One region of the Enterobacter cloacae complex sp. 394I7 genome, then DNA from elsewhere that is predicted to be linked to it. Evidence: predicted binding sites of a transcription regulator. Region 1 holds the regulator's gene; each other region holds the start of a gene.
What was found. The regulator PurR, encoded in region 1, represses purine synthesis genes. The targets are predictions, from matches to a motif close to CANGCAAACGTTTGCNTG.
Positions count from the first base shown of each region.

Region 1 (10,608 bases):
ATGGCACAGGCGCTGGAGAAAGGCCGCGATGAAAAAACGCTGACTTTTCCCGGCGAACCTTTAACCCAGGCGCAGGTTTTATACGCCCTCTGGTTAGGCGCGAACCTGCAGGCCAAGATTTCTCGCAGTGCGGTGCCGCTTGAAAGCGCACTGGCACATGTAAAAAGCAGCATTACTACGCCTCGCGTATAGCAGGCGTTTTTATTTACGTAATTACTAGACGACTGGTCTACTCAGGAGCCTTTATGTCCGCTGAAAAATTATTTACCCCCTTGAAAGTGGGTGCCGTTACCGCGCCAAACCGTGTGTTCATGGCCCCGCTTACCCGTCTGCGCAGCATTGAGCCGGGTGATATCCCTACCCCGTTGATGGGTGAATATTACCGTCAGCGCGCAAGCTCTGGCCTGATCATCACCGAGGCCACTCAGATTTCTGCTCAGGCTAAGGGTTACGCTGGCGCACCAGGTCTGCACAGCCCGGAACAGATTGCCGCGTGGAAAAAAATCACGGCTGGCGTTCACGCTGAAGAGGGTCGTATTGCCGTCCAGCTGTGGCATACCGGTCGTATCTCTCACAGCAGCATCCAGCCTGGCGGTCAGGCACCGGTTTCCGCCTCTGCCCTGAGCGCGAACACCCGCACCTCTCTGCGTGATGAAAACGGCAATGCGATCCGCGTTGATACGTCTATGCCGCGCGCTCTTGAACTGGACGAGATCCCGGGGATTGTTAACGATTTCCGCCAGGCCGTGGCGAATGCGCGTGAAGCCGGTTTCGACCTGGTTGAACTGCACTCCGCGCATGGCTATCTGCTGCACCAGTTCCTGTCACCGTCCTCTAACCATCGTACCGACCAGTACGGCGGCAGCGTTGAAAACCGTGCGCGCCTGGTGCTGGAAGTGGTGGATGCCGTATGTCAGGAGTGGAGCCCGGACCGCATTGGTATCCGCGTGTCCCCGATTGGTTCTTTCCAGAACGTTGATAACGGCCCGGACGAAGAAGCGGATGCCCTTTATCTGATTGAAGAGCTGGCAAAACGGGGTATCGCGTATCTGCATATGTCCGAGCCAGACTGGGCCGGTGGTCAGCCTTACACTGAAGCCTTCCGTCAGAAAGTACGCGAACGCTTCCACGGTGTGATCATCGGTGCAGGTGCATATACCCCTGAGAAAGCTGAAGATCTGATTAGCAAAGGTTTGATCGACGCCGTTGCATTTGGTCGCGATTTTATCGCTAACCCTGATCTGGTCGCCCGTCTGCAGCAGAAAGCCGCGCTGAACCCTCAGCGTCCGGAAAGCTTCTACGGCGGCGGCGCTGAAGGTTATACCGACTACCCTACCCTGTAATCTCTTCATTGCTCATTGATAGCGGCGACCTTTCGCCGCTATACTAAAACATCGTTTCTGTTCAAATAGATATTCTATTCCATTGGTTAATGAGGAAATTATGCGCCTACTTCACACCATGCTGCGCGTTGGCGATCTGCAACGTTCTGTCGATTTCTACACTAACGTACTGGGTATGAAACTGCTGCGCACCAGCGAAAACCCGGAATATAAATACTCGCTGGCGTTTGTGGGTTACGGCCCGGAAACGGACGAAGCGGTCATCGAACTGACCTACAACTGGGGCGTGGACAGCTATGAGCTGGGCACCGCTTATGGTCATATCGCGCTGGAAGTGGACAACGCAGCCGAAGCCTGTGAACGTATTCGCAGCAACGGCGGTAACGTGACGCGCGAAGCTGGCCCGGTCAAAGGCGGCACCACCGTGATCGCGTTTGTTGAAGATCCGGACGGCTACAAAATCGAGCTGATTGAAGCCAAAGACGCTGGTCGCGGTCTGGGCAACTGATCCCGCAGGGCGCAACATGCGCCCGTACTTTTACTGCATCCCCATCCAAAATTTGCCATAATGCGCACTGCTTTTTTCCCCATGTAAGAGACCCTGATGTCCGATAACGCTCAATTTAGCGGTCTGTGCGACCGTTTTCGTGGTTTTTATCCTGTTGTGATCGATGTTGAAACAGCCGGATTTAACGCTAAAACCGATGCGCTGCTTGAAATTGCCGCCATCACGCTGAAGATGGATGAACAGGGATGGCTTACACCGGACACCACGCTGCATTTCCACGTTGAACCGTTTGAAGGGGCCAACTTACAGCCCGAGGCGCTGGCCTTTAACGGCATCGATCCGCATAACCCGCTGCGTGGTGCGGTAAGTGAATATGACGCGCTGCACGCCATTTTTAAAATGGTGCGTAAAGGTATGAAAGAGAGCAACTGCAGCCGCGCCATTATGGTGGCGCATAACGCCACGTTCGATCACACCTTTACCATGGCCGCTGCCGAGCGCGCGTCGCTCAAGCGTAACCCTTTCCACCCGTTTGTGACCTTCGATACCGCGGCACTGAGCGGTCTGGCGTTGGGACAAACGGTATTATCAAAGGCATGTATTACGGCAGGCATTGAGTTTGACGGTACGCAGGCACATTCCGCGCTTTATGACACCGAGCGGACGGCGGAACTGTTTTGCGAAATTGTGAACCGCTGGAAGCGTCTGGGCGGCTGGCCGCTGCCTATGGGTGACAGTGAAGAATAAAAAAAAGCGACCTCATGAGGTCGCTTTTTTGTCTTCGCAGATAACTTACTCCGCGTCTGGCTCTTCCGTTTTGTACTTCGCAGCCGTTTCTTTGATCAGCTGCTGCAGTTCACCGCGCTGATACATTTCGATCAGGATATCGCAACCGCCGACCAGCTCACCGTCTACCCACAGCTGTGGGAACGTCGGCCAGTTAGCGTATTTAGGCAGCTCAGCGCGGATGTCCGGGTTCTGCAGGATATCAACGTAAGCAAAACGCTCACCACAGGCAGACAGCGCCTGAACCGCTTGCGCGGAGAAGCCACAGCTTGGCAGCTTCGGAGAACCTTTCATATACAGCAGAATCGGGTTTTCAGCGATCTGGCGCTGGATTTTTTCAATAGTGGTGCTCATGTCTTGCTTCCTTTAACTTCTGTTACGGCATTCGTCTGTCATTGTAGCGGTTCAGACTGCCATCGGAAAATAACATTTTTGTCACGTCTTTCTTATTTTACCGCGAGTGATGAAAAGTTGCATTGCAAATGGTGTTTAACCCTGCGGCACTCAGGGTTTTGTTTAGGGAGTGAACAATAGTGCGACAGATTGATGAATTTTTTTGCACTTGCTAACGAAACAGGATTGTAGATTGAAAAATGCTATTAACTTATCGGGTTTTTATAGATTAGAATCGACGGGCTTTGTAAATCATTCGCGGGTATTATTGATGACCTGCATTTATCAGGGGACTGCCCAGTGGCGCGGATAAATAAAATCTCGATCACGCTCTGTGCTTTACTGTTTACAACACTCACTTTCACGCCAGTGGCGAACGCCTCTCAACAGGCGCGGCACTCTGCTGTACAAAAAACGCATCTGGCCAAAACCACAGACCGTAAGAAAAAAACCACCAGCAAGAACGACAAGAAAAAGACCACCACCCAGACTAAAAAGACCGCCTCCAGCAAGACGAAAACAAAACCTTCCCGCACTGCCCACGCAACCAAAAGCAAAGCCTCGCAAACTGCAGCTAATCTCGTGACGGAAAAATGCATCCCCCGCAAAGGTCATAAAGCGAAATGCACGAAGGTCACGAAAATAGCGGAAGTGCATAAGGTTCGCGTACAGAAAGCGCAAAAAACGGCGTTGAACAAACTGATGGGGCAGATTGGCAAACCCTATCGCTGGGGCGGCAGCTCACCGCGTACCGGTTTCGACTGCAGCGGCCTCGTCTATTACGCCTATAAAGATCTGGTGAAGTTCCGAATTCCACGTACCGCCAATGAGATGTATCACCTGCGCGACGCGTCACCGGTCAACCGCGGTGAACTGGAGAATGGCGATCTCGTCTTCTTCCGCACTCAGGGGCGCGGCACGGCTGACCACGTTGGCGTATATGTAGGCAACGGGAAATTTATCCAGTCCCCACGTAGCGGCCAGGACATCCAGATAACCTCTCTCAGTGAAGACTACTGGGTACGTCACTATGTCGGCGCACGCCGCGTGATGACGCCAAAAACCATTCGCTAACCCCTGCCCTGCCACAGCCGTGGCAGGGTAAGTTCCTCTTTTGCATACCCTTTCAATTTGCTATTCTGTCCCTGTTGTCTGTGTGGTTATTGGCAACATAAAAAACAATAAGGAGAGAAGCAATGTCGTTCGAATTACCTGCACTACCATATGCAAAAGACGCCCTGGCCCCGCACATTTCTGCGGAAACCCTGGAGTATCACTACGGCAAACATCACCAGACGTACGTCACCAATCTGAACAACCTGATCAAGGGCACCGATTTTGAAGGCAAAACGCTGGAAGAGATCGTCCGCAGTTCAGAGGGCGGTGTCTTTAACAATGCCGCTCAGGTGTGGAACCACACCTTCTACTGGCACTGCCTGGCACCGAATGCAGGCGGCGAACCTACGGGTGAACTGGCTGGCGCGATTAACGCGGCATTTGGCAGCTTTGCTGATTTTAAAGCGAAGTTTACGGATGCTGCAGTCAAGAACTTCGGTTCTGGCTGGACGTGGCTGGTGAAAGACGCGGATGGCAAACTGGCTATCGTTTCCACCTCGAACGCGGGTACGCCACTGACCACCAGCGCAACGCCGCTGATGACCGTGGACGTCTGGGAACACGCTTACTACATTGATTACCGTAACGCGCGTCCGAACTACCTGGAGCACTTCTGGGCACTGGTTAACTGGGCGTTTGTGGCGAAGAACTTCGCCGCGTAAGAGACACGCAGAAGGGGTTGCCCTTCTGCGTTTTTTAATTATTCAGCAGCGCACGCTGCTTCCGGCTGTTTACGGCCAGACATCATCACTAACAGCAGGCCGAGCGCGGCAATTATCGCCCCCATCACCGGCACAAAGCTGTATCCCAGGCCACCAGAAATGACGGCTCCACCGGCAGCGGCTCCAAGCGCATTGCCAAGGTTAAACGCGCCAATATTGACCGACGACGAGAGACCCGGTGCCTCATGGGCAACGCGCATCACGCGCATCTGCAGCGGCGGAACCACGGCAAAGGTCGCAGCCCCCCAGACAACCATCGCCATCGCCGCCCCGACCTCATTACGCGCCAGCCATGGAATGGCGATCATGATGACAATCAGCAGCGTTAAAAAGCCTTTCAGCGTCCCGCTCACGGAACGATCGGCGAATTTCCCGCCGAGATAGTTGCCTATAGAGAACCCGACACCAATCAGCACCAGCATCGCGGTCACAAAGAGAGGCGTCGCGTGGGTGATATCGTGCAACACCGGTGAAATATAGGTGTACAGGGTAAACATGGCGCCCGCCCCCAGTACGGTGGTCAACAGCGCGGAGAGCACCTGCGGGCGCATCAGTACCGACAGCTCTTTGCGGACGTCAGGACGTTCACCAGCGCTGCCTTTCGGCAAGGAGAAGTACAACGCCACCATGGCGATAACACCCAGCACGGCCGTCGCCAGGAACGACATGCGCCAGCCGATCGCCTCACCCAGCCAGGTTGCGGCAGGTACACCGCCAATGTTGGCAATCGTCAGACCCATAAACATGGTTGCCACGGCACTCGCCTGCTTGTGTTTTGGCACCACGCTTGCGGCCACAACCGATCCCAGCCCAAAGAACGCGCCGTGGTTAAGACTGGTCAGAATGCGGGACAACATCAGGGTGGTGTAATCCGGAGCAATCGCGGAGAGCACGTTGCCCAGCGTAAATATCGCCATCAGGAAAATCAGCGCATTGCGGCGCGCGCGGTGTGAAAGCAGAAGCGTCATGAGCGGTGCCCCCACCATCACGCCAATGGCGTAGGCGCTGATGAGCATCCCGGCCGCCGGGATAGAAACATCCACGCCCCGGGCGATAACAGGCAGTAACCCCATCGGGGAGAATTCAGTGGTGCCAATCCCAAAAGCGCCAATCGCCAGGGCAAGCAGGGGAAAATTGATTTTCATGCGTCAACTCCGGATGCCGTGTCATGTCGTGACACAGAACAAAGAAGCCGAAAGCATGACATCAATCACAAAAAATGAGAAGTTAACAAATTGGCAAAAGATTTTTGCCGCAGGCGTAACAATCAGGAAAACTGAGAGGGAGAGAGCTCTCCCTCCGTGTAAATCAATGCAATGCAGCCGTCAGACCCGCCGCAACAATCAGAGCCAGTACAATAACGGTGGTCACCAGCGAAAACTTCAGATCGTAGCTCATCAATTTTTCTCCTTTTAATCTCCCCACGAAAAGTGAGCCTGCTCATTTTTACACAGTTTAGTTCAAAAATCTTCCTGGATTTAAACTGATAACCACTTTAGCTCTTCCCCTTTTCATCAAGATAGGACAAAATTCCACGCTAAATTTATTAGCGTACCGGCCATTGACCCCCTCCTGACGTCCTGTGTCGTTTTCCCGGCGTGCCGCAATTCAAGATTGCGTGATAAGGGTGAGAGAAGGCAAACGTTTACCTTCAAGTTTTTCAGGAGTTTAGGATATGGTCTGGAGTGACATTTAATGGCAACAATTAAAGACGTAGCAAAACGCGCAAACGTTTCCACTACAACCGTATCACATGTAATTAACAAAACCCGCTTTGTGGCGGAAGAGACGCGCAACGCCGTCTGGGCGGCAATCAAAGAATTACACTATTCACCGAGTGCGGTGGCGCGCAGCCTCAAAGTTAATCACACCAAATCCATTGGTTTGCTGGCTACCAGCAGTGAAGCGGCCTATTTTGCCGAGATCATTGAAGCGGTCGAGAAAAACTGCTTCCAGAAAGGCTATACCCTGATTCTGGGCAACGCGTGGAACAGCATTGAAAAACAGCGCGCTTATCTCTCCATGATGGCACAAAAGCGTGTGGATGGCCTGCTGGTGATGTGTTCAGAGTATCCGGAGTCCGTGCTTTCCATGCTGGAAGAGTACCGCCATATTCCTATGGTGGTCATGGACTGGGGCGAAGCACGTGCAGACTTCACCGACTCCGTCATCGATAACGCGTTTGAAGGCGGCTATATGGCAGGCCGTTATCTGATTGAACGCGGTCACCGTGAGATTGGTGTGATCCCGGGTCCACTGGAGCGCAACACCGGAGCCGGGCGTCTGGCCGGGTTTATGAAAGCGATGGAAGAGGCGCTGATTACCGTGCCGGAAAACTGGATCGTGCAGGGTGACTTTGAACCGGAATCCGGTTACCGCGCAATGCAGCAGATTGTCTCCCAGCCGCATCGCCCGACAGCCGTTTTCTGTGGCGGTGACATTATGGCGATGGGTGCTCTCTGTGCCGCCGATGAACTGGGTTTGCGCGTGCCGCAGGACATTTCCGTGATCGGGTATGACAACGTGCGCAACGCGCGCTTCTTTACCCCGGCGCTGACCACCATCCACCAGCCAAAAGACTCGCTGGGTGAAACGGCCTTCAATATGCTGATGGACAGGATCGTCAACAAGCGTGAAGAGTCTCAGTCTATTGAAGTTCACCCGCGTCTTATCGAACGCCGTTCCGTTGCGGATGGCCCGTTCCGCGACTATCGTCGTTAATCTTTTACGGGGCCAGTTATACTGGCTCCCGTAGCCATTCCCGGTTAAGCGTCTCACTGTCTCCCAGGTAATCCAGCAGCCAGGCCATTGCGGGCGACACATCATTTTGTTGCCAGGTGAGGCAACAGGCCGCATCCGGAAAAGGATTTTCCAGCGTCAGTTCAACCCATTCACCGGTGTCGATTCGGGGCCGTGCAAAATGGCCAGGGACCATGGCAACGCACAGCCCTGCGCTGAGGCATGTTGCTGAGGATTCCCAGTCCGGCGCAACCACCCGTCGCTGGTTATCCAGCAGCCAGGTAATGCGTTTGGGCAACGAACGCGAGGTATCTTCCAGCACCAGCGAGGGCCAGTTACGGAGCGTTTCGTCGCTGAGCGGCCCGTCCATGGCCGCCAGCGGATGATCGCTTGCCACCACACATTTCCAGCTGAGCATGCCCATGTCGCGAAAGGCAAAGCGTCCCCCAACCGGGATCGCCTGCGTGGCACCGATCGCCATCTCTGCCCTGCCATCCGCCAGCGCATCCCAGACGCCGTTAAACACTTCCTGGGATACCCGCAATTCGACATCCGAGAAATGGCGATAGAAATCGACAATCATCTGCCGGGTACGTTCCGGTTTTACGATGTTATCCACGGCAATGGAAAGATGTCCTCGCCAGCCGTTAGCGATCTGCTGACACTGTTCGCGGGTGATCTGCATTTTTTTGATAACAGAACGCCCTTCTTTCAAAAACCATGCCCCGGCGGGCGTTAATTCCACATCACGGTGACGCCGTTCAAACAGCGGAACGGCCAGCCATTCTTCAAGCTGACGCACCGTATAGCTGATTGCCGAGGGGACGCGGTGCAACTCCTGCGCTGCACCGCTAAAGCTGCCGTTGCGTGCAACAGCATCGACCACTTCAAGAGAATAATCTGACCACATTTTCTGCCTGCAAAAATTTTGAATGCACTCGCCAAATATTAGCGTTTCACAAGCTGCTTTGCACTCCCTACACTCTGCGCAAACATAGACCTGCCTCCCTCAGGAGAAAAAAACAATGCAACCCAGGAAAGGATTTTTAGTCTGGCTCGGTGGTTTAAGCGTGCTGGGCTTTTTAGCCACTGATATGTACCTGCCCGCCTTCGCCGCAATGCAGGAAGATTTACAGACCCCGGCGGCAGCCATCAGCGCCAGCCTGAGCTTATTCCTCGCGGGCTTTGCCTTCGCGCAGCTGCTCTGGGGGCCTCTCTCTGACCGCTTTGGCCGTAAACCGGTGCTGTTGCTGGGGCTGGCTATCTTTGCCGTCGGCTGTCTGGGAATGTTATGGGTACGCGATGCAACCTGGCTGCTGGTACTGCGCTTCGTGCAGGCCGTTGGCGTCTGTGCTGCCGCGGTGACCTGGCAGGCGCTGGTCACCGACTACTATCCGGCCAACCGTACAAACCGCATTTTCGCCACCATTATGCCGCTGGTAGGGCTTTCGCCTGCCCTCGCCCCGCTGCTCGGGAGCTGGATCCTGGCGCATTTCGACTGGCAGGCCATTTTCGCTACGCTGTTTGCCATCACGCTGGTCCTGATGATCCCGGCATTCACACTCAAAGCGGCACATAAGAAAGAGACGCCTGCTGACACAACACCGGTGACCTTCACCTCTCTGCTGAGCACCAAAGCGTACCGCGGTAATGTCCTGATTTATGCCGCCTGCTCGGCGAGTTTCTTCGCGTGGCTGACCGGTTCGCCGTTCATTCTTCACGATATGGGTTACAGCCCGGCCGCCATCGGTCTGAGCTATGTCCCGCAGACCATCGCGTTTCTGGTCGGGGGCTATGGCTGTCGCGCGGCGCTGCAAAAATGGGAAGGTCAGCAGATGCTGCCCTGGCTGCTGGTACTCTACGCGCTGAGCGTGATCGCCACCTGGGCTGTGGGCTTTATCCCGGGCGCCGGTCTGGCAGAAATTCTGATTCCATTCTGCGTGATGGCCGTGGCGAACGGTGCGATTTACCCTATCGTCGTAGCCCAGGCGTTACGTCCGTTCCCACAGGCAACAGGTCGTGCGGCCGCGCTTCAGAATACCCTGCAGCTGGGTCTGTGCTTCCTGGCAAGCCTGGTGGTCTCTGCGCTGATTGCCACGCCGCTCCTGACCACCACCAGCGTCATGCTGGTTACGGTTGCGCTGGCCCTTCTGGGATACCGTATGCAGTCTGCGGCACAACGTGAGCAGGATGACCGCGCAGAGGTGAAAACCTCGCATGCATAATCGCGCCAGAAATTATGTTAAATATCAGTGATTAGGTTGCTAAGAATTTTCTATTGAATCACCAAATTTTGAGGCCTATACTAAATTTGGTTCGATTAAATACGATAAATATTATGTGTTAACGGGAGCCGGAGCGCTCCCGTTTTACCATGGAAGGCATTTCGGCAAGGGTTATCTCCCTTCCTCTGTTCTACGTCGGATACTAGCCTCACGGGGAAATACCGTGAGATTTCTCACAAACCATAAAAAGCGTCTACGCTGTTTGAAGGTTCTGATCACAGTAAGGTGATGGAGAAGCTATGAGTTCATCGTGTATAGAAGAAGTCAGCGTTCCGGACGATAACTGGTCCCGGATCGTCAGTGAACTGTTAGGTCGTGCAGGCATCACTATTAATGGATCTTCGCCATCCGATCCACAGGTTAAGCATCCCGACTTTTTTAAACGCGTATTGCGGGAGGGATCGTTAGGCCTGGGGGAAAGTTATATGGACGGCTGGTGGGAGTGTGAACGGCTGGATATGTTTTTCTCCAGCGTTTTACGCGCCGGTCTGGAAAACCAGCTCCCCCGCAATCTGAAAGATACATTACGTGTCGCCTCCGCCCGGCTGTTTAATCTGCAAAGCAAAAAACGGGCGTGGATCGTCGGCAAGGAGCATTACGACCTCGGTAATGACCTGTTCAGCCGCATGCTCGATCCTTTCATGCAATATTCCTGCGCCTACTGGAAAGAGGCCTCAACCCTTGAAGAAGCACAACAGGCTAAGCTACGTCTGATT
Region 1 is NZ_JBXWCR010000001.1:890,176-900,783, reverse strand. It holds gene AC2FAP_RS04410 (TetR/AcrR family transcriptional regulator) at 1-192, shown strand, start outside; gene nemA (alkene reductase) at 246-1,343, shown strand; gene gloA (lactoylglutathione lyase) at 1,444-1,851, shown strand; gene rnt (ribonuclease T) at 1,948-2,598, shown strand; gene grxD (monothiol glutaredoxin 4) at 2,644-2,991, opposite strand; gene AC2FAP_RS04385 (C40 family peptidase) at 3,331-4,104, shown strand; gene sodB (superoxide dismutase [Fe]) at 4,227-4,808, shown strand; gene AC2FAP_RS04375 (MFS transporter) at 4,847-6,013, opposite strand; gene cydH (cytochrome bd-I oxidase subunit CydH) at 6,177-6,266, opposite strand; gene purR (HTH-type transcriptional repressor PurR) at 6,564-7,589, shown strand; gene punR (DNA-binding transcriptional activator PunR) at 7,606-8,517, opposite strand; gene punC (purine nucleoside transporter PunC) at 8,633-9,832, shown strand; gene cfa (cyclopropane fatty acyl phospholipid synthase) at 10,132-10,608, shown strand, end outside.

Region 2 (10,608 bases), on a different contig from region 1:
TCGCGCCGCTCACGCCGATGATCAGGATCACGGAGGTGAGGATCAGGTTTTGCGCTTTGCTGTAGTCCACTTTGGATTCAATCAGCACGCGAATACCGGACGCGCCGATCACACCGTACAGCAGCAGAGAGACGCCTCCCATTACCGGTACCGGAATGATCTGGATAGCCGCCGCCAGTTTGCCCACGCAGGAGAGCAGGATGGCGATGATTGCCGCGCCGCCAATGACCCAGGTACTGTAGACACGGGTAATCGCCATCACGCCGATGTTCTCACCGTAGGTGGTGTTAGGCGTAGAACCAAAGAAACCGGAGATAATGGTAGAGAGGCCGTTGGCAAACATCGAGCGGTGCAGACCCGGGTCGCGGATCAGGTCACGTTTAACGATGTTTGCCGTCACCACCAGGTGACCTACGTGCTCAGCAATAACCACCAGCGCCGCGGGCAGGATCGTGAAAATGGCAAACCATTCAAAGCGCGGGGTATAGAAGGTTGGCAGTGCGAACCAGTGCGCTTCAGCAATAGGCGTGGTATCAACAACGCCCATCACGAAGGAGAGCGCGTACCCCGCCAGCACACCGATCAGGATCGGGATAATCGCCATAAAACCGCGGAACAGCACGGAACCAAACACCGTTACGCCCAGTGTCACCATCGAGATAATGATGGTTTTGGAATCCGGTGACTGCCCGTCAGCAGGCAGCAGGCCAGCCATATTGGCCGCCACGCCCGCCAGCTCCAGACCGATGACGGCGACAATGGCCCCCATTGCGGCTGGCGGGAACATAACGTCCAGCCAGCCGGTACCGGCCTTCTTCACAATGAAAGAGACCAGGCAGAAGAGGACGCCACACATAATGAAGCCGCCCAGCGCCACTTCATACCCCAGCGGCAGCAACAGCAGAACCGGTGAAATAAAGGCGAAGCTTGAGCCGAGATAGGCAGGGATTTTGCCTTTACAGATAAAGAGGTAAAGCAGCGTACCCACACCGTTGAACAACAGCACGGTAGCCGGGTTAATGTGAAACAGGATTGGCACCAGCACGGTTGCGCCAAACATGGCGAACAGGTGCTGCAGACTAAGCGGGATTGTCTGTAAAAGCGGCGGTCTTTCACTCACCCCGATAGCACGGCGCGTCATAGTGTTTTCCTCTGAGTAGTATTGTTGTTGGCGTTTTATTCAAAAAAAAGCCGACTATCAAAGTCGGCTTCATTATCGTTATTCGATTATTTAGTACCAAAAATCTTATCGCCGGCATCGCCAAGCCCCGGGATGATGTACCCGTGCTCATTCAGCCCCTGGTCGATAGACGCGGTATAGAGTTCGATGTCCGGGTGCGCTTTTTCCAGCGCCGCGATACCTTCTGGTGCAGCAACCAGCACCAGCACTTTGATGCTGCTGCAACCGGCTTTTTTCAGCAGGTCGATGGTGGCAATCATTGAACCGCCGGTCGCCAGCATCGGGTCAACCACCAGGGCCATACGCTCGTCGATGTTAGACACCAGCTTCTGGAAGTACGGTACCGGCTCCAGGGTCTCTTCGTCGCGGTAGACCCCGACCACGCTGATGCGCGCGCTTGGCACGTGCTCCAGCACGCCTTCCATCATGCCGAGGCCGGCACGCAGGATGGGCACAACGGTAATTTTCTTACCTTTGATCTGCTCAACCTGAACCGGGCCGTTCCAGCCCTCGATGGTCACTTTTTCCGTTTCCAGGTCAGAGGTCGCTTCATAGGTCAGCAGGCTGCCGACTTCAGAAGCCAGTTCGCGAAAACGCTTCGTGCTGATGTCATGCTCACGCATCAGGCCCAGCTTGTGTTTAACGAGTGGGTGCTTCACTTCCACAATCTTCATTCTCTTTCTCCTCTGAGGGGGCAACCGCAAAAAAATCGCGGGATTATACCGCTTTTTTCGGATTGCACCATACCCAACTTGCTTGACGTACATCAAGCAAAGTGTTTTAGAGGCAAAAAAGCCGGAGGGCAAGCTCCGGCTTTTTGCGTTTTTACTCTGCTGGAATTAAAGAGTGTCGCCGTTGCTGGCTATCACCTGCTTATACCAGTCAAACGACTTCTTCTTACTGCGGTTCAGGGTGCCGTTACCTTCATTGTCTTTGTCGACAAAGATAAAGCCGTAGCGTTTTTTCATTTCACCCGTTCCGGCAGACACCAGGTCGATACAGCCCCACGGGGTATACCCCATCAGATCAACGCCATCTTCGACCACCGCTTTTTTCATTTCGCGGATGTGCGCGGCAAGGTAATCAATACGGTACTGGTCATTCACCGAACCGTCGCTCTCCTGCACGTCAATGGCGCCAAAGCCGTTCTCCACGATGAACAGGGGCAGTTGATAGTGATCCCAGAACCAGTTCAGGGAGTAACGCAGGCCCACCGGATCAATCTGCCAGCCCCAGTCAGATTTCTGCACGTACGGGTTGGAGACCAGGCTCTTACTTTCGTCGTAATCCAGCTCCGGGTTATCCGCCGTCGCTTTGGTGGCGAAAGACATGTAATAGCTAAAGCCAATGTAATCGACACACCCCTGCGTCAGCGCCGCGTTATCTTCTTCTGTGATATCCAGCGTGAAACCGCGACGAGCAAAGTAGTTAAGCAGATGCTGTGGGTACTTGCCGCGCACGTGGACATCGGTGAACCAGTAGCGACGGTGCATGGCGTTCATCGCCATCATCATATCGTCCGGGGCACAGGTCAGCGGATAGATTGGACACATGGCAATCATGCAGCCGATCCGCAGCGACGGGTTAATGTCGCGCCCGGCCTTCACCGCCAGGGCGCTGGCCACCAGCTCATAGTGTGCCGCCTGGAACATTACCGGTTCGCGGTCTTCGCCCGGCTCGTACTTCAGACCGGAGTTGGTAAACGGTGCAAAGTCTTCGTGGAAGTTGGCCTGGTTATTGATCTCGTTAAAGGTCATCCAGTACTTCACTTTATGCTGGTAACGTCTGAACACAACCTCCGCAAAGCGAACAAAGAAGTCGATCAGCTTACGGTTACGCCAGCCACCGTATTCGGTGACAAGGTGGAACGGCATCTCGAAATGGGAAAGGGTAATAACCGGCTCGATGCCATACTTCAGGCACTCGTCAAACAGGTCGTCATAGAATTTCAGGCCAGCTTCATTAGGCTCCAGCTCGTCCCCTTTCGGGAAGATACGCGTCCAGGCGATGGAGGTACGGAAGCATTTGAAGCCCATCTCGGCAAAGAGTTTGATGTCCTCTTTATAGCGATGGTAGAAATCGATGGCTTCATGGTTAGGGTAATTTTTCCCTGGCAGCACGCCGTTGGTGATTTCACGCGGCACGCCGTGCGCGCCGGCAGTCATCACATCGGCAACGCTGATCCCCTTACCGCCCTCGTTCCAGCCCCCTTCCAGCTGATGCGCTGCGACCGCACCACCCCACAGAAAATCTGCTTTGAATCCTGACATACACTTTCCCTCATTCTGCGTTATTTTCTGCAAAAACAATTACAGAAACCGGTTTCATTCTGATGATGTGCAAAGGGGCTTTCTGTTGCAAGGAGAAAACCGAAACCGGTTTCATTTTCGTGAACAGACTCAACTTTGGGCGCATTCGCAGGGCCTGCTGAAAAAAAAATCCTCTCGCCGAGAATAGGCTCGCAAACGTTTGCCTGGACTGTTAGAATTGCGCCGATTTTTCTTACTAGCTATGCAATCGCGTGGGGACTTGAGCCGTGACCAACAAAACTTCTCTCAGCTACAAAGATGCCGGTGTTGATATTGACGCAGGTAATGCGCTGGTTGACCGAATCAAAGGTGTGGTGAAAAAAACCCGCCGCCCGGAAGTGATGGGTGGTCTGGGTGGATTCGGCGCACTGTGCGCGCTGCCGCAAAAATATCGTGAACCTGTTCTGGTCTCGGGTACTGATGGTGTAGGGACGAAACTGCGCCTGGCGATGGATTTAAAACGTCACGACACGATCGGTATCGATCTGGTCGCGATGTGTGTTAACGACCTGGTGGTTCAGGGCGCAGAGCCGCTGTTCTTCCTGGATTACTACGCGACCGGAAAACTGGACGTGGATACCGCAGCAAGCGTCATTAACGGCATTGCCGAAGGGTGTCTGCAGTCTGGCTGTGCGTTGGTCGGTGGTGAAACCGCCGAAATGCCCGGTATGTATCATGGCGAAGATTATGACGTCGCAGGCTTCTGCGTTGGCGTAGTAGAAAAATCAGAAATTATCGACGGCAGTAAAGTAGCTGATGGTGATGTGCTGATCGCGTTGGCCTCCAGCGGCCCACACTCGAACGGCTACTCTCTGGTGCGTAAAATCCTCGACGTGAGCGGCAGCGATCCACTGACCACCGAGCTTGATGGCAAGCCACTGGCTGACCATCTGCTGGCGCCGACCCGCATCTACGTGAAAAACGTGCTGGAGCTGATCGAGAAGGTTGACGTGCACGCCATTGCCCACCTGACCGGTGGCGGCTTCTGGGAAAACATTCCGCGCGTCCTGCCGGACAACACCCAGGCGGTGATCGACGAATCGTCCTGGCAGTGGCCGTCCGTCTTTAACTGGCTGCAGACTGCGGGCAACGTGAGCTCACACGAGATGTACCGCACCTTTAACTGTGGCGTGGGCATGGTTATCGCGCTGCCAGCAAGCGAAGCGGATAAGGCGATTACGCTGCTGACCGACAAAGGTGAAAACGCGTGGAAAATCGGTATTATCAAAGCATCCGATTCCGAACAGCGTGTGGTCATTGAATGAAAAACATTGTGGTGCTCATTTCCGGTAACGGAAGCAATTTGCAGGCGATAATTGACGCCTGCAAACAGAAGAAAATCAACGGCACCATTCGGGCAGTATTCAGCAATAAGGCCGACGCGTTCGGCCTTGAACGTGCCCGGGAAGAGAACATTCCCGCGCACGCGCTGGAAGCCAGCCAGTTTTCCGGACGTGAAGCGTTTGACCGGGAACTGGTTCAGGAGATTGATGCCTACGCGCCTGACGTTGTCGTGCTGGCGGGGTATATGCGTATCCTGAGCCCGGCCTTTGTCGGGCACTACGCTGGTCGTCTGCTGAATATCCACCCTTCCCTCCTGCCGAAGTATCCCGGCCTGCACACCCATCGTCAGGTTCTGGAAAACGGCGATGAAGAGCACGGTACCTCCGTGCATTTCGTTACCGACGAGCTGGACGGCGGGCCGGTGATCCTGCAGGCAAAGGTGCCGGTCTTTGAAGGTGACAGCGAAGACGACGTTACCGAACGCGTGCAGACGCAGGAACACGCCATTTATCCTCTGGTGGTAAGCTGGTTTGTTGACGGGCGTCTTCAGATGCGCGACGGTGTCGCCTGGCTGGACGGCGTCAGGCTCCCTGCACAGGGTTATGCCGCTGACGAGTAGTTTGTTTGATGTGCCCGGCGGCGCGACGCCTGCACGGGCCTGTGGTCTTCACTGTCGGGTGAGCACCGCGCTTCCCGACATGCCCTTCCCCCAACCCTCTAAAATCCCCCAGAAAAAAAATAACTGTCATACTTTTCTGGCACTGTTGGACATATCGTGGAAATGCTCGCCATAATAAGGACGAGACGGATTTACCACGTCCTGTGATTGAACTGGAGTGTGAGCTGTAATGGGTCAGGAAAAGTTATATATCGAGAAAGAGCTAAGCTGGTTAGCATTCAACGAACGTGTACTCCAGGAAGCGGCAGACAAAAGTAACCCGCTTATCGAGCGTATGCGTTTTCTGGGGATTTATTCCAACAACCTGGATGAGTTCTACAAGGTTCGCTTTGCCGAACTGAAACGGCGAATCATCATCAGCGAAGAACAGGGCTTAAACTCTCACTCGCGCCATCTGCTGGGCAAAATTCAGTCGCGCGTATTGAAAGCCGATCAGGAGTTTGACGGCCTGTATAACGAACTGCTGCTGGAAATGGCACGCAATCAAATCTTCCTGATTAACGAGCGTCAGCTTTCTGTTAACCAACAAACCTGGCTGCGTCACTATTTCAAACATTACCTGCGCCAGCACATTACCCCTATTCTGATCAACCGCGAAACCGATCTGGTGCAGTTCCTGAAAGATGACTACACCTACCTCGCGGTGGAAATTATTCGTGGCGACACGATTCGTTACGCATTGCTTGAGATCCCGTCCGATAAGGTGCCGCGCTTTGTGAACCTGCCGCCGGAAACTCCGCGCAGACGCAAGCCAATGATCCTGCTCGATAACATCCTGCGTTACTGCCTGGACGACATCTTCAAGGGCTTCTTCGATTACGACGCGTTAAACGCCTACTCCATGAAGATGACCCGTGACGCCGAATACGATCTGGTGCACGAGATGGAAGCCAGCCTGATGGAGCTGATGTCATCCAGCCTGAAACAGCGCCTGACCGCGGAGCCGGTGCGCTTTGTTTATCAGCGCGATATGCCAGATGCCATGGTGGAAATGCTGCGCGACAAGCTGACCATTTCTCGCTATGACTCCATCGTGCCGGGCGGTCGTTACCATAACTTTAAAGACTTTATTGGCTTCCCGAACGTCGGCAAGGCCAATCTGGTGAACAAACCGCTGCCGCGTCTGCGCCATCTCTGGTTCGATAAATTCCGTAACGGTTTCGACGCCATTCGCGAGCGCGATGTCCTGCTCTACTATCCGTACCATACGTTTGAACACGTGCTGGAACTGCTGCGTCAGGCTTCGTTCGACCCGAACGTACTGGCGATCAAAATCAACATCTACCGTGTAGCAAAAGATTCCCGCATCATCGACGCGATGATCCATGCGGCGCATAACGGCAAAAAAGTGACCGTGGTGGTTGAGCTGCAGGCACGCTTCGACGAAGAGGCAAACATTCACTGGGCGCGCCGTCTGACGGAAGCCGGTGTCCACGTTATCTTCTCAGCACCCGGGCTGAAAATTCACGCCAAGCTGTTCCTTATCTCCCGTAAAGAGGGGGAGGACGTGGTGCGTTATGCCCACATCGGAACCGGAAACTTTAACGAAAAAACCGCGCGAATTTATACCGACTACTCGCTGCTGACTGCCGATGCGCGCATCACTAACGAGGTTCGCCGGGTGTTCAACTTTATTGAGAACCCGTACCGCCCGGTCAGCTTCGATTATCTGCTGGTCTCGCCGCAGAACTCACGCCGCCTGCTGTACGACATGATCGATAAAGAGATCGCTAATGCCCAGAAAGGGCTGTCGTCGGGCATTACGCTGAAACTCAACAACCTGGTCGACAAAGGACTGGTGGATCGTCTGTATGCGGCGTCCAGCTCCGGCGTTCCGGTCAATCTGTTGATACGCGGTATGTGCTCACTGATCCCTGAACTCGAAGGCATTAGCGACAATATTCGCGTGATCAGCATTGTTGACCGCTACCTGGAACACGATCGGGTCTATATTTTCGATAATGCGGGTGATAAACAGGTCTATCTCTCCTCTGCAGACTGGATGACGCGCAATATTGACTACCGAATTGAAGTCGCGACACCGCTCCTGGATCCGCGGCTGAAACAGCAGATCCTCGATATCATCGAGATTCTGTTCAGCGATACGGTGAAAGCACGCTATATCGACAAAGAACTCAGTAACCGCTATGTACCGCGCGGCAATCGCCGTAAAGTGCGGTCGCAACTGGCGATTTACGACTATATCAAATCACTCGAGCAACCCGATTAACCTATGCCGATAAATGATAAGACCCCACGCCCGCAGGAATTCGCCGCGGTCGATCTTGGTTCTAACAGTTTCCACATGGTCATCGCCCGTGAGGTGGATGGCGCGTTGCAGATCATCGGTCGTCTGAAGCAGCGTGTACACCTGGCGGATGGTCTTGATGAGCGCAGCATGCTCAGCGAAGAGGCAATGGAGCGAGGCTTAAACTGCCTGTCGCTATTTGCTGAACGCCTGCAGGGCTTCTCGCCCTCCAGCGTATGCATTGTAGGCACCCACACGTTGCGCCAGGCGCTGAACGCGCCTGAATTCCTCAAGCGGGCCGAAAAAGTGATCCCCTACCCCATTGAGATCATCTCCGGTAACGAGGAAGCCCGTCTGATTTTCATGGGTGTGGAACACACTCAGCCGGAAAAAGGGCGCAAGCTGGTCATCGACATCGGCGGCGGCTCTACGGAACTGGTGATCGGCGAAGATTTTGAGCCGCGTCTGGTCGAAAGCCGTCGTATGGGCTGCGTCAGCTTTGCGCAGATGTATTTCCCGGGTGGCGCAATCAGCCGCGAAAACTTCCAGCGCGCGCGCATGGCCGCTATCCAGAAACTGGAGAACCTGGCCTGGCAGTACCGTATTCAGGGCTGGAACGTAGCGCTGGGCGCATCGGGCACCATCAAAGCGGCACATGAAGTGCTGTTGGCGATGGGTGAAAAAGATGGGTTTATCACCCCTGAGCGCCTGACCTTGCTGACCGAAGAGGTGCTGAAACATAAAAGCTTTGACGCCTTAAGCCTGCCGGGTCTTTCCGACGAGCGCAAAGCGGTATTCGTACCGGGGCTGGCTATCCTGTGCGGCGTATTTGATGCGCTGGCAATTAAAGAGCTGCGTCTTTCCGACGGCGCGCTGCGTGAAGGTGTGCTGTATGAAATGGAAGGCCGTTTCCGCCATCAGGATATTCGTAGCCGCACCGCACAAAGCCTGGCAAACCAGTACAATATCGACCGCGAACAGGCGAAGCGCGTGCTGGAAACAACCGTTCAGATATACGACCAGTGGCAGGAGCAGAACCCTAAGCTGGCGCATCCGCAGCTTGCCGCCCTGCTGAAATGGGCAGCGATGCTGCACGAAGTGGGACTGAATATTAACCACAGCGGAATGCACCGCCACTCAGCCTATATCCTGCAAAACAGCGATCTGCCTGGCTTCAACCAGGAGCAGCAAACCATGATGGCGACCCTGGTGCGCTACCATCGTAAAGCCATCAAGCTTGACGATCTGCCGCGCTTCACGCTGTTTAAGAAGAAGCAATTCCTGCCGCTTATTCAGCTGCTGCGTCTCGGCGTCCTGCTCAATAACCAGCGTCAGGCCACGACCACCCCGCCCACGCTGAAGCTCAAAACGGATGACAACCACTGGACCCTGAGCTTCCCGCCAGACTGGTTTAGCCAGAATGCGCTGGTGCTGCTGGATCTGGAAAAAGAGCAGCAGTACTGGGAAGCGGTCACCGGCTGGCTACTCAAAATCGAAGAAGAGAGCTCAGACGTCGCGGCGTAACCCCTCAGGCCTCGACCGGCGACGCCTCTGCTTCCAGCAGTGACTCAAGCGCCACCGGTCTGCCAATCAGATAACCCTGCACATAATCGATACCTAGCGCGTGAACCGCGCTACGTATCTCTTCTGTTTCGACATACTCCGCGACCACCAGCATTTTCTTCATTCGCGCCAGATGGCAAATCGAGGCCACTATCTGATAGTCCAGACTGTTGTTGACGATATTGCGGATAAAGCTTCCGTCTATCTTAAGGATATCGGCGTCCACGCTTTTCAGCCGCGCGTAGCTCGCATAGCCGGTACCGAAATCATCAATCGCAATGCGTACCCCCATTTTTTGCAACTGCCTGAGGGTATGTAACGCCTGCTCACCACTGCCGAAGGTGCTGCACTCGGTCACTTCAAATATCAGCTGCCAGGGTTCCACGGCGTATTTCGCCAGCAGACGACTCACCTCAGCCGGGAACTGCGCACGGCACACGGTGGAAGGGCCCAGATTAATGGCAAAACGCTGGCCGGGAAGATGTACCCGATGCTCTGCCAGGAAGTGTAGCGTGTTCTCCAGAACCCACAAATCAACCCGCGACGACAGGCCAAACTCCTGGGCGACGGGCAGGAATTGCAAGGGAGAGAGCAACGCCCCGTTTGCATCCGACATCCGCAGCAACACTTCGTGGTAGCAATCGCCCCGCACGCCACAAACCGGCTGGACCAGCAGAGTAAACGCGTTACTGTCGAGCGCACTTTGCAGACGGCTCATCATCGCAACCTTGTCCTTCAGGCTACGCTGGAGATGGACAGCACCGCGCTGCTGCAGATTTTCCGGATGGTTGGTCGAAATCGACAGATCGGCAATTACCCCCAGTTCACCGAGGACCAGATAGAGATGGGTCACCGGTGAGCGCACATAGCAGTAGCTCACGCCCACCTGAGGCTGCAGCGGCATCCCATCCCAGACAAAGCGGAACTGTTTAATATGCTCGTCCAGCGCCTCGATGCGTTGCTGGTGCGATTCCGCGTTAAGGCGAACCGCCAGGTCACAGCCGGTGAGGTGATAGACCCGCTCACTGGGCTGCAAGGTGCCATTGACCCATTGCGCCAGCTGCTGTTTATACAGGATCCGCAACAACACCCCGTAATTTCGGCCCAGCACCTCCAGCTCCGGAATGCGCAGCAAACAGAGCGCCGACCACGGGTTTTTGGCAAGATCGCGCGACAAGGCCCGCAGGTTCGGCATATGGACAACCGGGTCGAGTAGCGCCAGCCTGCGGGAACGTTTATTTGCGGCGCGCTGGCAGGTGGCCAGCATCGACATGTAAATCACCACAAACGAAAAGACCAGATAGCTGGAAGAGGTAATTGCCAACTGAATGTCATACCCGGACTG
Region 2 is NZ_JBXWCR010000007.1:61,004-71,611, forward strand. It holds gene uraA (uracil permease) at 1-1,141, opposite strand, end outside; gene upp (uracil phosphoribosyltransferase) at 1,228-1,854, opposite strand; gene AC2FAP_RS19725 (6-phospho-beta-glucosidase) at 2,020-3,450, opposite strand; gene purM (phosphoribosylformylglycinamidine cyclo-ligase) at 3,717-4,754, shown strand; gene purN (phosphoribosylglycinamide formyltransferase) at 4,751-5,392, shown strand; gene ppk1 (polyphosphate kinase 1) at 5,622-7,682, shown strand; gene ppx (exopolyphosphatase) at 7,686-9,224, shown strand; gene AC2FAP_RS19750 (EAL domain-containing protein) at 9,229-10,608, opposite strand, start outside.
Region 2: purM (phosphoribosylformylglycinamidine cyclo-ligase) is a predicted target of PurR. The motif match lies at 3,639-3,656, and genes of this name have one in related genera.

Region 3 (10,608 bases), on a different contig from region 1:
GAGCATCAGGCCGAACTGGTGGATGCGCTGGGGATTTTCGACTATTTCAACGATGCCGATGCGGTGATTTTTCTCCAGCGTGCGCTGCGGCTGATAAAGCCCGGCGGGGCGGTGATTGTCTCGAATATGCTGGCCAGCAGCCCACAAATCGATTTTATTTTGCGCTGTATCGGCTGGGAGGATATTTACCCGCGGACGCTCCGGCAGCTGCAGGATATTCATATCGCGGCAGGCGTGCCGGTGGAAAATGTCACCGTGGTGGTCCCGAAAGACGGGGTATATGCGGTGATGGAGATTAAGGTGGGGGATGACAAACCGCACGGTCAGTTCCCCCTCCCTGAAGGAGAGGGCTAGGTGAGGGGGGACAGGGCGCTAGAATATTTACCGTTCCTCAGTTGTTCGGTTTACCCGAACAACTACCATGAAGGATTAGCTGGTTTCTTTATTCTCAATGTCTGTTGGGGATTCTTGCTTTTCATGCTCTATCTGCTGACCAGTCTCCTGCACCAACTTCCGGGCCATTTCCTTGATACGCTCTCGACTTTCACAGTTTCGAGAGTTTATTACTTCATTTAAGGTCTTCATTTTATTGCCTCTATGCTTCTGGATACTTGATTTAATCGCTGCGCTCTATAATGATCCCCCTCATGAAAATCGAAACCGCACACCCCTCACACTTCGAACGCCTCGTCACAGTCTGGGAGTCTTCCGTTCGTGCCACCCACCACTTTTTGCAGGAAAGTGATATTGCGGCGCTGCGCCCGTTATTGCTCAACGCGTATCTGCCCAATCTCAAGGTTATGATTGCCCGCGATGAAGCGGGTGTTATTCATGGCTTTTTAGGCGTCGATGAAAACCGCATTGAAATGCTGTTTGTGGATGATGCGAGCCGGGGAAAAGGCGTAGGGAAATTGCTGCTGAACTATGCCATTACGCATTTTGGTGCGAATGAAGTGGATGTAAACGAGCAAAACCCGCAGGGCGTTGCGTTTTATCAGCATATGGGGTTTGTGCAGGTGGGGCGCTCAGAACGGGACGGACAAGGGAATGCGTTTCCGTTGTTGCATATGCGGTTGGGTGAGTGAATGCTAACTTAACGCAGATATCCTACTCGTTAGATATGAAATGAAACGCGTTTTGCCGTTCAGGAATTATACCTTACGATTAAAGTTTGGCTATTATGATATCCGTAATATAACCGAACAAATCAATATCAACGTAATTAATTAGTTAAAACACATGGGTAAAGTTTAATGCCTGAATATTTGTGGGTGAGAAAACTAAAAAGGATGACTTAAGAATTACTGAAAAGCAGAAGAGTCACATAAAAAATTTTAGTGAATAGATTTGATTATTATTTGGGTTTAATGGTGGAACAAATATGAGAATAATCTCTTCAAAGAATTTTGGCGGAAGATCACAGGAGTCGAACCTGCCCGGGAACGCTGGCGTCCCCAACTGGATTTGAAGTCCAGCCACCTCACCGGAGATGACGATCTTCCGCGCCTGCATTGCTACATGGAGGCGGGGCGCATTATAGCTACTTTCAGGCATTTACCACATACCCCGGCACACTTTTTTCACCTCTCTTTTGACCTTAACACCCCTGTTTCAGTTAATTCCTAAGAAAATCCTCAGGTTAGCATTTCGTGCTCGTCAATATTTACCGCGATCACAAAAAACAAGAAACGTAACCAGCTAACCAGAAAACGCAATACCCGCTCCTGAAACAATGGTTTAAAAATCTGTAACCGGTCTCAGCGCCCCCTACAGCGTGAAGGATAAAAAAATGAGCGACGTATTGTCAGTAAAAGAGAAGATTGGCTACGGTATGGGTGACGCCGCCAGCCACATCATCTTCGATAACGTTATGTTGTACATGATGTTTTTCTATACCGATATCTTCGGTATTCCTGCCGGGTTTGTCGGCACGATGTTCCTGCTGGCACGTGCGCTGGATGCGATTTCGGACCCGTGCATGGGCCTGATCGCTGACCGTACCCGCAGCCGCTGGGGTAAATTCCGGCCGTGGATATTGTTCGGTGCTATCCCGTTCGGCATTGTCTGCGTGCTGGCCTACACCACGCCGGACCTCAGCCTCAACGGCAAAATGATCTATGCCGTCATTACCTACACGCTGCTGACGCTGCTCTATACCGTGGTTAACATCCCTTATTGCGCGCTGGGCGGTGTGATCACCAACGACCCGACGCAGCGTATCTCCCTGCAGTCCTGGCGCTTTGTGCTGGCGACCGCGGGCGGCATGCTCTCGACGGTACTGATGATGCCGCTGGTTAACCTGATTGGTGGCGATGACAAAGCGTTCGGTTTCCAGGGCGGGATCGCCGTGCTGTCGGTGGTCGCGTTCCTGATGCTGGCGTTCTGCTTCTTCACCACCAAAGAGCGCATCCAGGTGCCGCCCAGCACCACTTCCATGCGCGAAGACCTGCGAGATATCTGGCACAACGACCAGTGGCGTATTGTTGGTGTGCTGACCATTCTTAATATCCTCGCCGTCTGCGTGCGTGGCGGCGCGATGATGTACTACTGCACCTGGATCATGGGCTCGCCGGAAATCTTTGTCGCGTTCCTCACCACCTACTGTGTCGGCAACCTGATTGGCTCTGCGCTGGCGAAACCGCTCACCGACTGGAAATGCAAGGTCAGCATCTTCTGGTGGACCAACGCCGCCCTGGCGGTGGTCAGCGTGGCGATGTTCTTCGTTCCCATGCATGCCACGGTGGTGATGTTCACCTTCATCTTTGTGATTGGGGTGCTGCATCAGCTGGTGACGCCGATCCAGTGGGTCATGATGTCCGATACCGTCGACTACGGCGAATGGACCAACGGCAAACGTCTTACCGGCATCAGCTTCGCGGGCACGCTGTTTGTGCTGAAACTTGGCCTGGCGCTGGGCGGGGCAATGATCGGCTGGATGCTGGCAGGGGGGGGTTATGACGCCGCAGCTAAAACCCAGAACAGCGCGACCATCAGCATCATTATCGGCCTGTTCACCCTGGCCCCGGCGGTCTGCTACGTGCTGAGCGCCATCATCGCCAAACGCTACTACACCCTGAAAACGCCTTTCCTGACAAAAATCATGAGCGAACTGGCACACGGCGCGCGCCGCAATCAGCAGGAGTTTGACAACCTGCCGGTGAGTAAAGAATTACAGAACTAAGAGGACGAGAGTATGAAAATCAGTGATGGAAACTGGCTCATTCAACCGGGTCTGAACGTGACGTATCCGGTACAGGTGTTCGACGTGGAGCAGCAGGGCAATGACCTGGTGGTGTACGTGGCACCGCGTGATGTACGAGAACGTACCTGGCAGCTTGATACCCTGATGTTCACCGTCCGTCTTTTCTCCCCGCAGGAAGGGATTGTCGGCGTGCGTATCGAGCACTTCCAGGGCGCGCTGAACAACGGTCCGCACTATCCTCTGAATGTCATCAAAGAGATGAACGTTGAGATTGAAAACAATGCCGAATTTGCTGAGCTGAAAAGCGGTCACCTCAGCGTGCGCGTCACCAAAGGCGAGTGCTGGGCGCTGGATTTTCTGCGCAACGGACAGCGTATTACCGGCAGTCAGCTGAAAAACAACGGTTACGTGCAGGATACCCGTACCGATCGTCATTATGTTTTTGAGCGTCTGGATCTGGGCGTAGGTGAAACGGTCTACGGCCTCGGCGAGCGCTTTACCGCGCTGGTGCGTAACGGCCAGACGGTCGAGACCTGGAACCGCGACGGCGGCACCAGTACCGAGCAGTCATACAAAAATATCCCGTTCTATCTGACCAACCGCGGCTACGGGGTACTGGTGAACCATCCGGAAAACGTGTCGTTTGAAATTGGCTCCGAGAAGGTCTCCAAAGTGCAGTTCAGCGTGGAAGGTGAATATCTCGAGTACTTTGTGATAGACGGCCCGACGCCAAAAGAGGTCCTGAACCGTTATACGCGCTTCACCGGGCGTCCGGCACTGCCCCCGGCGTGGTCCTTCGGCCTGTGGCTCACCACTTCGTTTACCACTAACTACGATGAAGCCACGGTGAACAGCTTTATCGACGGCATGGCCGAGCGCGATCTGCCGCTGCATGTATTCCACTTCGACTGCTTCTGGATGAAGGCCTTCCAGTGGTGTGATTTTGAGTGGGACCCGGTGACCTTCCCGGATCCGGAGGGGATGATCCGCCGCCTGAAGGAGAAAGGGCTGAAGGTTTGCGTGTGGATTAACCCGTACATCGGCCAGAAGTCGCCGGTATTTCGCGAACTGAAAGAGAAGGGCTACCTGCTCAAGCGCCCGGACGGTTCCCTGTGGCAGTGGGACAAATGGCAGCCCGGCCTGGCGATTTATGACTTCACTAACCCGGACGCGTGCCGGTGGTATGCCGACAAGCTGAAGGGCCTGGTGGATATTGGCGTCGACTGCTTTAAGACCGACTTTGGCGAGCGTATCCCGACGGACGTCCAGTGGTTTGACGGTTCCGATCCGCAGAAGATGCACAACCACTACGCATACCTATATAACGAACTGGTGTGGAACGTACTGAAAGAAACGGTGGGCGCGGATGAGGCGGTGCTGTTTGCCCGCTCGGCGTCGGTAGGTGCACAACAGTTCCCGGTGCACTGGGGTGGCGACTGTTACGCCAACTACGAATCGATGGCGGAAAGCCTGCGCGGCGGGCTGTCGATTGGTCTGTCCGGCTTTGGCTTCTGGAGCCATGACATCGGTGGATTTGAGAACACCGCGCCGGCACACGTCTACAAACGCTGGTGCGCGTTTGGGCTGTTATCCAGCCACAGCCGCCTGCATGGCAGCAAATCTTACCGCGTACCGTGGGCATACGATGATGAGTCCTGTGATGTGGTGCGTCACTTCACTCAGCTGAAATGTCAGATGATGCCGTATCTCTATCGCCAGGCTGCCCTGGCTCGCGAGTATGGCACACCGATGCTGCGGGCGATGATGCTGGAGTTCCCGGACGATCCGGCATGCGATTACCTCGACCGTCAGTACATGCTGGGGGAGTCGGTGATGGTAGCCCCGGTGTTTTCTGAGGCCGGTGACGTGCAGTTTTACCTGCCGGAAGGGCGCTGGACCCATCTCTGGCATAACGATGAAATCGAGGGCAGTCGCTGGCATAAACAGCAGCATGATTTCCGTAGCCTGCCGGTCTATGTGCGCGATAACACCCTGCTGGCGTTGGGCAACAATCAACAGAAACCGGACTACGCCTGGAACGAGGGGACAGCTTTCCAGCTGTTTAACCTGGGCGATGGCGCGATGGCGGTGAGCGAAGTGCCTGCGGCGGACGGTTCTGTGGCATTTACGCTGAAAGCCACCCGCAGTGGCGACACCGTGACCATTACCGGCACAGGTGACGCGCGAAACTGGTCGGTCTGCTTGCGCAACGTGCGGAAACTGAGTGGCGTAAAAGGCGGCTCAGAGGCCGGGAGTGAGTGGGGCGTGGTGGTGAAAGCGGAGGGTAATGAGGTGGTGGTACACCTTTAATTTTCCTCACCCTAACCCTCTCCCCAACGGGGGGAGGGAAGGGTTTGCTTCTTCTTCCTTTCAGGGAGAGGGCTGGGGCGAGGATAGTGTCGACACCTCTCCCCCCGTCATCGTCTGTTGCACCTGCTGTTTATCCATATTTACCGCATTCAGTTTACCGTTAACCGTCGGCTTCAGCGGTGCGTTGGCCTGCACGCTGCCGCTGGCGGTTAGCTGGATATTGCCATCACCGCCAATGGGCAGCGCCGGCCAGCCCCACGCCTGCAGCACGTTGAGCGGCACGCCGCGTCCGTTCAGGCTGATTGTGGTCTGCCGTGGCGGAAGCTGTGATACCGTCGCCGTGGCTTCCAGAATGCCTTTTTCGGTGAAAGCGCTCAGGTCGGTAATGTTTACCGTTGAGGCGTTAGCGTTCAGCGCCAGCGACGGACGACGCACGTCCACGCGGTTAAAGGTCGCCGCCGCGCCGTTCAGCGTTGCGCTGCCACCCCATACGCCCCACTGGCGATCTTTCGCCAGCTGCAGGTTCGCACCATAGCCATCAAGAGAGGTGATTTGCCACGGGAAGGCCGGGTCGATATCGATAACCAGGTTGCGGCTCAGGCCGAATTTTTTCAGCGTCAGGCTGTTCAGCCATTCCGGTAACGGCTCCATCCACAGCGTTTTCCAGTTCTGCGGCAGGGTGTATTCCAGCCCGGCGATAGCGACATCGTCCAGCACCAGCGCGTTACCTTCGCGCAGCCAGTTGCCGGAAGCGCGAACCATGCCGCCTTCCCAGCGGGAGGTAAACTGGCGCAGCGCCACGCCTTGCGGGGAGAACTCCGCATTCATGATCGGGTCGAACAGATGCAGAGAGCCATAAATAAACTCGCTGGCGTTCATGGACAAACGCCCCTCCTGACTTTGCCAGTCGCCTTTGCTGAGTGTCAGGTTGCGCAGGCTTAAATCGAGATCGGTCACCGCCCAGTCCGGCCCCTGCAGGCGTGCGTCAGTCACTTCCAGACGGCCAATCTGCAGCGAGGGAATGGTGGTCAGAGGCGCGAAGAAATCCACCAGTGACTTATCGCTTTGCAGGCGGATCTCATTCAGACGCATGGTGTCGATAATCCAGCTGCCGTCAGCGTTGCGCAGGGCGGACCCGGTGAGCGAACCGCGCGCCATATCGGCACCAATGGTGTTCAGCACCACCTCTTTGCCGTTGAGTTGTCCCTGGATCAGCACGTTGGTGGCCGGCACGCCGTTCAGGGTAAGCGAGCCTGCGCTCACCTGGATCTGTGCGTTTTTACCCAACACATTGCCTGCTTCTGGCTGCCACGGGCTGACGCCGCCCGTCACTTTCTGTGCGCTGAGATCCCATTCCGTATTGGGGCTGTTAAAGGCCATGTTGTTCAACTGCAAACGGTCCGCCTGGAACGGGAGCGGTGCCGTCTGAGGAGAAAGATTAAGCGTGCCATCGAACAGGGTAATGGTGTCCATGTGCAGCGGATCGGTGACCTGTCGGCTACTCAGACCAATATCGACTTTCCTGGCTACCAGCGTGGCGGGTTTACCGTCGCGGCCAAACGTGACGTTTTCCAGAATGATGTGGGAAGGTGACGAAAAGCGGTGATCCATCAGGTCGAAATTGAGTTCGTAATCGGTATTCACCGTTATCCAGTTGCTGGCCTGAGATGCTCCCCAGCGGGTCTGGAGCAGAATATAGAGCGCCAGCACCACAATGAGCAGGGCCACCAGAAGATAGACGAGTACCTTTCCAATAAATTTCATGGTCTTCCATCCCGCGAAACGCACATAAGGGAGTTATGCACGATTTATGCGCAATGCTCAAGGCGGGAATGGTGTAAAGAGATGTCACGGCAGGCGTTGACAGCCTGCCGTGAGGGCGATCAATTTTTCTCAGGCGGGAAAACGAGGTTCAGAACAATCGCAGTGATACCGCCTGCCGCAATGCCGGAAGAGAGCAGGTTTTTCACCCAGTCCGGGGCAAACTGCAGGATCAGCGGTTGCTGTGAAACACCCAGACCCACGGCCAGCGACAGGGCAATGATCATGATGGCGCGGCGGTTCAGCGGTTCGCGGGAGACGATACGTACACCGGAAGCCGCGATGGTCCCGAACATCACCAGCGTTGCGCCGCCCAGCACCGGTTCAGGTATATGCTGCACAAAACCGCTTACCGCCGGGAACAGGCCGAGGACGATCAGCATCAGCGCCACCACAAAACCGACGTAGCGGCTGGCAACGCCAGTCAGCTGGATCACGCCGTTGTTCTGGCCGAAGCAGGAGTTCGGGAAGGTGTTGAAGACCGCAGAGACAAACGAGTTCAGGCCGTTCGCCAGCACGCCGCCTTTCAGGCGTTTCATATACAGCGGGCCGGAGACCGGCTGCTCGGAGACATCAGACGTGGCGGTGATATCGCCAATCGTCTCCAGCGAGGTGATCATAAAGACCAGCATCAGCGGCAGCAGCAGACCCCAGTCAATGCCCAGGCCGTAGTACAGCGGTGTTGGAATGGTGATCAGCGCACTGTTGGTCTGCGGGGTATTCTCCGGTAGCATACCCAGCGCCCAGGCCAGCAGATAACCGGCCGCCATGGCGATCACCAGCGATGCCACACGCAGATACGGGTTACGCTGACGGTTAAGCAGAATAATGATTGCCAGTACCACGCCGGCCAGCAGCAGGTTTTTCGGTGCACCAAAAGTGTGGTCGCTCATTGCCGCATAACCGCCACCGATGGAGGTCAGGCCAACCTGAATCAGCGACAGGCCAATGATCATCACCACCACGCCGGATACCAGCGGCGTGATCACGCGACGCGCCAGGTGCAGTACCCGGGAGATCACCATCTCGGTGCAACTGGCCAGCATCAGCGTGCCAAACAGCGCCGCCATCATGGTCGGAACATCCGCGCCGCCGGTTTTGAGGGCTGTACCGCCCATGATCAGCGGTGCGACGAAGTTAAAACTGGTGCCCTGGATCGACAACAATCCAGACCCCACCGGGCCCCACGCTTTAATTTGAATAATGGACGCCACGCCGGAGGCAAAGAGGGACATACTGATGATGTGCTGTGTATCCTGAGCCGGTAAACCAAGCGCCTGGCAGATCAGCAGCGCCGGGGTGATCACCGCAACGAACATAGCCAGCAGGTGTTGGCAGGCGGCAAAGAGCGTCTGAGGAAGAGGCGGACGGTCTTCAAGGCGGTAAATCAGTTCGCTATTTTGCTTCTGCGCAATCGGTTGCGCATCGGGAGACTCAAGGGTGTTAACGGACATCGGCGGCAATCCCACGGTGGAAAAGCGGGCATTTTATCTGACCACCTGGTAAAAGCAAACGATTGCCAACAAAAAAAGACAAGAAAATCTGCCGCTGTGAGCAGGTTTTCTACAACCCATGGGGAAAAAAAATTACACTTTTTGCGCCGGCGGCTCATGACGAGCGCAAGCCGGCCCAGGATAACGCCGCGTGTGTATGGAACACGCGCATAACAGGAGCCTTTTATGATTCATCTCGATACGTTGTCGACCCTTGTTGCCGCAACGCTGGTCTTACTGCTTGGCCGTAAGCTCGTACACAGCGTTTCCCTTCTGAAGAAATACACCATTCCTGAACCTGTTGCCGGCGGACTGCTGGTGGCGCTGGCCCTGCTGGTGCTGAAGAAAAGCATGGGCTGGGAAATTGATTTTGATATGTCCCTGAAAGATCCGCTGATGCTGGCCTTCTTTGCCACCATTGGCCTGAATGCCAACCTGGCGAGCCTACGGACGGGTGGCAAAGTGCTCGGCGTATTTCTGATCGTGGTGGTAGGGCTGCTAGTGATGCAAAACGCCATTGGTATCGGGATGGCTACGCTGCTGGGGCTGGATCCGCTGATGGGGCTGCTGGCCGGATCAATCACCCTCTCTGGTGGCCACGGTACCGGGGCGGCGTGGAGCAAGCTGTTTACTGAGCGCTACGGCTTTGAAAACGCCACCGAAGTGGCGATGGCCTGCGCCACCTTCGGTCTGGTGCTGGGCGGCCTGATCGGCGGGCCGGTGGCGCGGTATCTGGTGAAGCACTCTGGTACGCCAGACGGAAGACCGGACGATGAGCTGGTACCCACTGCCTTTGAAAAACCCGACGTCGGGCGCACCATCACTTCGCTGGTGTTGATTGAAACTATCGCGATGATTGCCATCTGCCTGACGGTGGGCAAAGTGGTTGCGCAATGGCTGGCAGGTTCAGCGTTCGAGCTCCCGACGTTTGTGTGCGTGCTGTTTGTTGGGGTGCTGCTGAGTAACGGTCTGGCGCTGATGGGCTTCTACCGCGTATTTGAACGTGCCGTATCGGTGCTTGGCAACGTCTGCCTGTCGCTGTTCCTGGCGATGGCCCTGATGAGCCTCAAGCTCTGGGAGCTGGCCTCACTGGCGCTGCCGATGGTGGCTATTCTGGCCGTTCAGGCACTGTTTATGGCGTTCTATGCCATGTTTGTAACCTGGCGCATGATGGGTAAAAACTACGATGCAGCAGTGCTGGCGGCCGGGCATTGTGGGTTTGGTCTGGGGGCAACGCCGACGGCTATCGCCAACATGCAGGCGATCACCGAACGTTTTGGGCCTTCGCATATGGCGTTTCTGGTGGTCCCGATGGTCGGGGCGTTCTTCATTGATATCGTCAACGCGCTGGTGATCAAGCTTTACCTGATGCTGCCGATGTTTGCCTGAGATCAGGCGTTGGAATAGCGTTCAGTTTCCGGCATCCAGCGCTCAATTAACGCTGCCGCCTGTTCGGGGTAGCGCTCATGAATATGGCGTGCGAGGCGCTGAACTTCGGGGATCATGGCCTGATCGCGCAGTAAATCTGCCACTTTGAATTCGGCATTACCCGTCTGACGCGTGCCCAGCAGTTCGCCTGGGCCGCGGATCTCCAGGTCTTTTTGTGCAATCACAAAACCGTCGTTACTGTCGCGCAGCACCTGCAAACGCATCTGTGCGGTTTTCGAGAGCGGTGCTTTGTAGAGCAGCACGCAGTGAGAGGCGACAGCACCGCGGCCAACGCGGCCGCGCAGCTGATGGAGTTGCGCAAGGCCAAGACGTTCCGGGTTTTCGATGATCATC
Region 3 is NZ_JBXWCR010000005.1:120,388-130,995, forward strand. It holds gene AC2FAP_RS17785 (class I SAM-dependent methyltransferase) at 1-354, shown strand, start outside; gene AC2FAP_RS17790 (hypothetical protein) at 430-585, opposite strand; gene AC2FAP_RS17795 (GNAT family N-acetyltransferase) at 648-1,085, shown strand; tRNA gene AC2FAP_RS17800 (tRNA-Sec) at 1,408-1,502, opposite strand; gene AC2FAP_RS17805 (glycoside-pentoside-hexuronide family transporter) at 1,790-3,181, shown strand; gene yicI (alpha-xylosidase) at 3,194-5,512, shown strand; gene AC2FAP_RS17815 (AsmA family protein) at 5,573-7,276, opposite strand; gene xanP (xanthine/proton symporter XanP) at 7,396-8,787, opposite strand; gene gltS (sodium/glutamate symporter) at 9,013-10,215, shown strand; gene recG (ATP-dependent DNA helicase RecG) at 10,218-10,608, opposite strand, start outside.
Region 3: gltS (sodium/glutamate symporter) is a predicted target of PurR. The motif match lies at 8,839-8,856, and genes of this name have one in related genera.